3 regions of the Roseateles sp. GW821-FHT03B02 genome follow, and region 2 is predicted to be linked to each of the others. Evidence: predicted binding sites of a transcription regulator. Region 2 holds the regulator's gene; each other region holds the start of a gene.
What was found. The regulator sigma-54, encoded in region 2, starts transcription at its own class of promoters, with help from an activator protein. The targets are predictions, from matches to a motif close to TGGCANGNAANCTGCTTT.

Region 1: AC07VX_RS11465 (PEP-CTERM sorting domain-containing protein) is a predicted target of sigma-54. The motif match lies at 1,108-1,125, and genes of this name have one in related genera.
Region 3: AC07VX_RS15510 (ammonium transporter) is a predicted target of sigma-54. The motif match lies at 1,156-1,173, and genes of this name have one in related genera.

What each region holds. Positions count from the first base shown of each region.
Region 1 is NZ_JBWKUV010000003.1:360,051-362,263, forward strand. Features, by position in the region: gene AC07VX_RS11460 (proteasome-type protease) at 232-969, shown strand; gene AC07VX_RS11465 (PEP-CTERM sorting domain-containing protein) at 1,229-2,213, shown strand, end outside.
Region 2 is NZ_JBWKUV010000001.1:1,020,879-1,023,091, reverse strand. Features, by position in the region: gene AC07VX_RS04540 (AraC family transcriptional regulator) at 1-101, shown strand, start outside; gene AC07VX_RS04535 (RNA polymerase factor sigma-54) at 108-1,607, opposite strand; gene lptB (LPS export ABC transporter ATP-binding protein) at 1,622-2,213, opposite strand, start outside.
Region 3 is NZ_JBWKUV010000005.1:170,909-173,121, reverse strand. Features, by position in the region: gene AC07VX_RS15510 (ammonium transporter) at 1-1,089, opposite strand, end outside; gene AC07VX_RS15505 (ArsC family reductase) at 1,221-1,589, opposite strand; gene AC07VX_RS15500 (leucyl/phenylalanyl-tRNA--protein transferase) at 1,614-2,213, shown strand, end outside.

The DNA.
Region 1 (2,213 bases), on a different contig from region 2:
GTTTCTGTCAGAGCCATGCCTCGGTGCCGGCGCACTGAAGCATCCCGAGGCAGCCCGTGGTCCGCGAGAGCCCTCTTCCCAGAGAGCCAGGTCTGATGGTGGAACCCGCCATCACGCGCCATCTGGCTTCTGCCAAAGCGCGATGACCAGCAGGCTATGGATGACCCACAGCACGGCACCGGCAACGGCCAGCCGTAACATGACCGCCAGCTCATTCGCCGGGACTTCCCCATGACCTACTGCGTCGCCATGCGCCTGCGTGCGGGCCTGCTGTTCGCATCCGACACGCGCACCAATGCCGGCGTCGACCACATCGCCAGCTTCCGCAAGATGTACCAGTTCCAGATCCCGCACCAGCGCGAGATCGTCATCCTGACCGCAGGCAACCTGGCGACGACGCAATCCGTCATTTCCGTGCTGAACCAGCGCCTGCACGGCGAGGGCGAGCACCTGCTCAACGTCCCCACGCTCTACGACGCCGCCGTGCTGCTGGGCCGCACGCTCAAGGAGATCGTCGCGCGCGACAGCGACCCCCAGCACAACGGGGTGGATTTCGGCGCCAACATGCTGCTCGGCGGGCAGATCCAGGGCGAGGGCCCACGCCTCTTCCACGTCTATCCGCAGGGCAATTTCATCGAGGCGACGGAAGACACGCCCTACTTCCAGATCGGCGAGAGCAAGTACGGCAAACCCATCATCGACCGCGTCATCCGCTACGAAACGACGCCGCTGGACGAAGCCGCCAAGTGCACCCTGGTGAGCTTCGACTCGACCATCCAGTCCAACCTTTCGGTAGGCCTGCCAATCGACATGCTGATGCTGCGCGCCAACCAGTTCGAGCAGGCGATGAAGCCGCCTCACCGCATCGAGCGCGACGATCCCTACTTCCAGGCGCTGCGCAAGGGTTGGAGCGCCGGGCTGCGCAAGGTCTTCGACGACCTGCCCAACGAACCCTGGTTCGACGCCTGAGGCCGCAGAGCTGCGGGAGCTGCCATCTCCGCGCGCGAAATCTGACAACGCTGTCCATTACCAATCCATGTCGAGCGACTTGACACCCGATTCAGGGGGGTGAACGCATCTGAGCCTGAATCAATGACTTAGAGAGGCTGGCCCGATTAATGCTCACCTTTGGATACAAAGTCCAAACTCCAATGAGAGGTGATCTATGAAGAAGGCTTTCAGGGGCGTCCGTTCGCAGTGGCTGCTTGCCCTGCTCCTCCCAACCGGCATGGCCACCGCGGCACCGCTGCCGGTCTACACGCCGACCTATCCGTCGCCCAACTCCGCCTGCGCGACCTACGGCAACTTCGTGTCCTGTTCGACCAAGGTGCTGGACAACCTGGCCTCCCGCGGCTACACCGGTTTCACTGGGCCGTACGGGTTCGCCGCCAGCCAGGGCGCGCTGCTCGACACCATCGTCGTCACGACCAACAACGGCAACATCCTGAACAACGGCGACCAGATCAACCCGTCGGAAAATGCCTTCTCGTCGCAGAACGGCGGCAACAAGAAGTATTTCTACACCGGCGACGCCAACGACCCCCTCAACAACGGCGGGCTGGCCAATGACACGCCCTACAGCTGGGACATCGGCCTCAGCACCCTTAACCAGAAGCTGACCTTCGGCGGTGCCTATCACCAGATGGCCATTGCCTTCGACTTCAACAACCCGCAGAACAGCACGGCCAGCCTGCCGATCTGGGCGCTGGTGACGATCCGCGACACCGACGGCAACAAGGTCAACAAGTACTTCGAGACCCAGAATCTCGATCTCAACGACATCTTCAAGGATCCGACGGCGTTTTCGTCGACCAAGAACTTCGACGGCAGCGCCATCACGACACCCGGTGCGAGCGACTTCGGCATGACTGTGGGTGCCATTTGCGTCGTCGACGACAAGGTGTCCTACCCGTCGCCCGATGGCGCCAGTTGCCCATCCGGCGGCCAGCTCGTCAACACCAACCAGGCATCCAACACCGCCGAGTTCATCAACTACATCCCCGGCCTGGACCTGAAGGGACTGCAAAGCCAGGGCTATGACACGATGTCCGTGCAGGTCTGGATGGGCTGCTTCAACACCTTGGGCAAGAACGGCAACCCCGACCCGACCTCGGGCCCGGCCCTGGCAGGCGGTGGCTCCGTCGGCCCCTGCGACACCGGTGGCTTTGGCGACATTTTCCTGATTGCCGGCTCCGAGATCAGCCGCGTGCCCG
Region 2 (2,213 bases):
AGGTGGGCTATGGCGGCGAGGCTGCGCTGTCGCGCGCCTTCCGTGCGCACACGGGGCTGTCGCCGCGGGAATGGCGCAAGGCGGAGGTGGTCCTGGCTTGAGGCGCCCTACAGCGCCTTGCGCAGATTCGCCGGCGCGATCTTCATCGCCTCGCGGTACTTGGCCACCGTGCGCCGCGCGCACTGGATGCCTTGCTCTTCCAGCATGGCCGCAAGCGCGCTGTCGGACAACGGCTTCTTGATGTCCTCGGCCGCGACGAACTGCTTGATGAGCGCACGCACCGCCGTGCTGGAGGCCTCGCCGCCGGCCTCGGTGCTCAGCCCCGAGCCGAAGAAATACTTCAGCTCGAAGGTGCCCCAGCTCGTGGCCATGTACTTGGCCGTCGTCACGCGCGAGATGGTGGATTCGTGCAGACCCAGCTCGTCGGCGATCTCGCGCAGCACCAGCGGCTTCATGGCCAGCTCGCCATGCGTGAAGAAGCCGCGCTGGCGCTCCACGATGGCCTGGCTGACGCGCAGGATGGTGTCAAAGCGCTGCTGGATGTTCTTGATGAACCAGCGTGCCTCCTGCAGCTGGCCGCCCAGCGGCGAGTTGCTGATGCCGCCGCGCGTGGCGCGCAGCGCGTTGGCGTAGAGCTCGTTGATGCGCAGCTTGGGTGCCACCTCGGGGTTGAGCATGACGCGGAACTCGCGGCCCACCTTGCGCACGATGACGTCGGGCACGATGGCCGCCGCCGCGCCCTGCGCGAAGCGCCGGCCGGGCTTGGGTTCGAGCTGGGTGATCAGCGCCTGCGCCTCGCGCAGCAGCGCCTCGTCGGCGCCGGTCTCGGCCATCAGCCGCCGCATGTCGCGCCGGGCCAGCAGCTCCAGGTGGCGCTTGCAGATCAGCATGGCGATGACCTGGGCCGGACTCTTGGGCTGGGCGCGCAGCTGCAGCGCCAGGCACTCGGACAGGTCGTGCGCACCGATGCCGGCGGGCTCCAGGCTCTGCAGCAGGTGCAGCGCGAAGCGCAGCCGGTCCAGCAATTCCTCGCGCTCCTCGTCGTCCTCGGCGAACGCGGCGGCGATCTCCTCCAGCGTGTCTTCGAGGTAGCCGTCCTCGTTCAGCGACTCGATGAGCACCTGCATGACGGCGCGGTCCTCGGCCGACAGGTGGTGGCCGGCCAGTTGCTGGGCGAGGTGCTCGGCCAGCGTGGCTTCTGCCGACTCCTGGCTCTCGCGCTCGCCGTCGTCCTCGCCGCTGCCGCTGCCGCTGCCGCTGCTGGCGGGCAGCTCACGGATGCCGTCGAAGTCGTCGCGTTCGGTGCCGTTCTCCCAGTCCTCGCGCTCCGTGCCGCCGAAGTCTTCGCCGCTGAGCTCCGGCGCCTCGGCCTCGCCGCCGTCGGTGGCGGTGTCGTTGCTGCCGGCCTCGGCCGGCGCGTTGGCGGCCAGCTCGGGGGTGCTGACGGTGAACTCCTCCTCCGTTTCGAGCAACGGGTTGGTCGCCAGCATCTGCTCGACTTCCTGGTGCAGCTCCAGCGTGGAGAGCTGCAACAGACGGATGGATTGCTGCAGCTGGGGCGTCAGCGCGAGATGCTGACTCAGGCGAACCTGGAGCGTCTGTTTCATCGCGCCGGCTTCCGCTACATCCGGAAGTGTTCGCCGAGATAGACCTTGCGCACGTCCGCGTTGGCCACGATCTCGTCCGGCGTGCCTTCGGCCAGCACGGCGCCCTCGCTGATGATGTAGGCGCGGTCGCAGATGCCCAGCGTCTCGCGGACGTTGTGGTCCGTGATCAGCACGCCGATGCCGCGGCTCTTCAGGAAGCCGATGATGCGCTGGATCTCCAGCACCGCGATGGGGTCGACGCCGGCGAAGGGCTCGTCCAGCAGGATGAAGCGCGGCTGCGTGGCCAGGGCCCGGGCGATCTCCACGCGGCGGCGCTCGCCGCCGGACAGCGCAGGCGCAGGACTGTCGCGCAGGCCCTCGATGGAGAGGTCGTGCAGCAGGCCGTTCAGCAGCTCGTCGATGCGTCCCTTCGAGAGGCTGCGGCCGTCGTCGTCCTGCTGCAGCTCCAGCACGGCGCGGATGTTCTGCTCGACGGTCAGCTTGCGGAAGATGGAGGCTTCCTGCGGCAGATAGCTCAGGCCCAGGCGGGCGCGCGAGTGGATGGGCAGGCGCTGCACCTCGGCGCCGTCGATGCGGATGACGCCGGCGTCCGAGCGCACCAGGCCC
Region 3 (2,213 bases), on a different contig from region 2:
GACGACGAAACCGCCCGCCAGCGCCCAGGCCACACCGCCCAGCGTGCCGATCAGCTGCGCACCGAAGGAGACGCCGCCGATGCCGCCGAGCAGCCGCTGGCCGAAGATGCCGCAGGCGATGCCGCCCCAGGCGCCGCACAGGCCGTGCAGTGGCCAGACGCCCAGCACGTCGTCGATCTTCCAGCGGTTCTGCGTCAGGGTGAAGAACTGCACGAAGAGCCAGCCGGCCACGCCGCCGGTCACCAGGGCGCCCAGCGGGTGCATGACGTCAGACCCCGCGCAGACGGCCACCAGGCCGGCCAGCGGGCCGTTGTAGGCGAAGCCCGGGTCGTTGCGGCCCAGCAGCACGGCCACCAGCGTGCCGCCCGCCATCGCCATCAGCGAGTTCACGGCCACCAGGCCCGAGATCTTGTCCAGCGTCTGTGCGCTCATCACGTTGAAGCCGAACCAGCCCACAGTCAGCACCCAGGCGCCCAGGGCCAGGAACGGGATGCTGGAGGGCGGGTGAGCGCTCATCGCACCGTCCTTGCGGTAGCGGTTCAGGCGAGGCCCGAGCAGCAGCACGGCAGCCAGGCCGATCCAGCCGCCGACGGCGTGGACGACGACGCTGCCGGCGAAGTCGTGGAACTCGGCGCCCGTGACCGTCTTCAGCCAGGTCTGGATGCCGAAGGCCTGGTTCCAGGCGATGCCCTCGAAGAAGGGGTAGACGAAGCCGACGATGACGCAGGTGGCAGCCAGCTGCGGGCCGAAGCGGGCCCGCTCGGCAATGCCGCCCGACACGATGGCGGGAATAGCCGCCGCGAAGGTCAGCAGGAAGAAGAACTTGACCAGCTCGTAGCCGTTCTTCTGCGCAAGTTGCTCGGCACCGACGAAGAAGTGCATGCCGTAGGCGACGCCGTAGCCGACGAGGAAGTACGCCAAGGTGGAAACCGCGAAGTCCACCAGGATCTTGACCAGGGCATTGACCTGGTTCTTCTTGCGCACCGTGCCCAGTTCCAGGAAGGCAAAGCCTGCATGCATGGCGAGCACCATGATGGCACCCAGGAGAATGAAGAGCGCATCCGCGCCCTGCTTGATCGATGACTCCAACGCTGTCTCCGGCCGCCGGCTCCAGACTTGGGCACCACGCACCAAGCCGAACCGGATCGCACCGAAATTGCAAATTCAATGCCCGCTTTTAAGGCATGGATTTCCAGGCGGCCCGCACCACGAAACGGCATTCAGCCCTTGTTTGGTGCGTTTTGCGCACTCTTCTCGAACGCATCGGCACTGAATCCGAGCGTCCGATGGCCGGCCGGCCAGTGCACGACGGGGCGCTTGATGACGCTGGGCTCGGCCAGCATCAGGGCGATGGCCGACGTGTCGTCGGTCACGCCCGCCCTGGTGGCCTCGTCCAGCTTGCGCCAGGTCGTGCCGGCGCGGTTGACGAGCTTGTCGCGGCCGAAGGCCGCCAGCCAGGCGGGCAGCAGTTCCGCGGGAACGCCCTGCTTCTTGAAATCGTGGAAGGCGACCTCCAGGCCGTTGTCGGCCAGCCAGGCGCGGGCCTTCTTGACGGTGTCGCAGTTGGGGATGCCATAGACCTTGATCATGGGGCGGCAACTTACCATGCGGCCATGATCGACTGGCTCGATGAAGCGTCCCTCGAATTCCCGCCCAGTGCCGTCGCGCTCGGCCCCGACACCGACGCGCCGGGCCTGCTGGCCGCCGGTGGCAGGTTGACTCCCGAACGGCTGGCGGCTGCCTACCGCCGCGGCGTCTTTCCCTGGTACGGCCCCGGCCAGCCACCGCTGTGGTGGGCGCCCGACCCGCGCATGGTGCTGAAGACGGCGGACTTCAAGCTGTCACGCTCGCTGCGCAGGACCGTGCAGCGCTTCGCCACCACACCCGGCTGCGAGATCCGGGTCGACCACGACCGCGCCGCCGTCCTCAGGGCCTGCGCCAGCGCGCCGCGCGAGGGGCAGGCCGGCACCTGGATCGTGCCGGAGCTGCAGGCCGCCTACCTGGCCTGGCCTGCCATGCACAGCATCGAGACCTGGATGGAAGGTGAATTGGTGGGTGGCCTCTACGGCGTCAACCTCGGGCGGATGTTCTACGGCGAATCGATGTTCATGCGGCGCACGGACGCCTCCAAGATCGCGCTGTGCGCGCTGGTCTGTCTTTGCCGCGGCTTCGGCATCCCGTGGATCGACTGCCAGCAGAACACCCCCCACCTG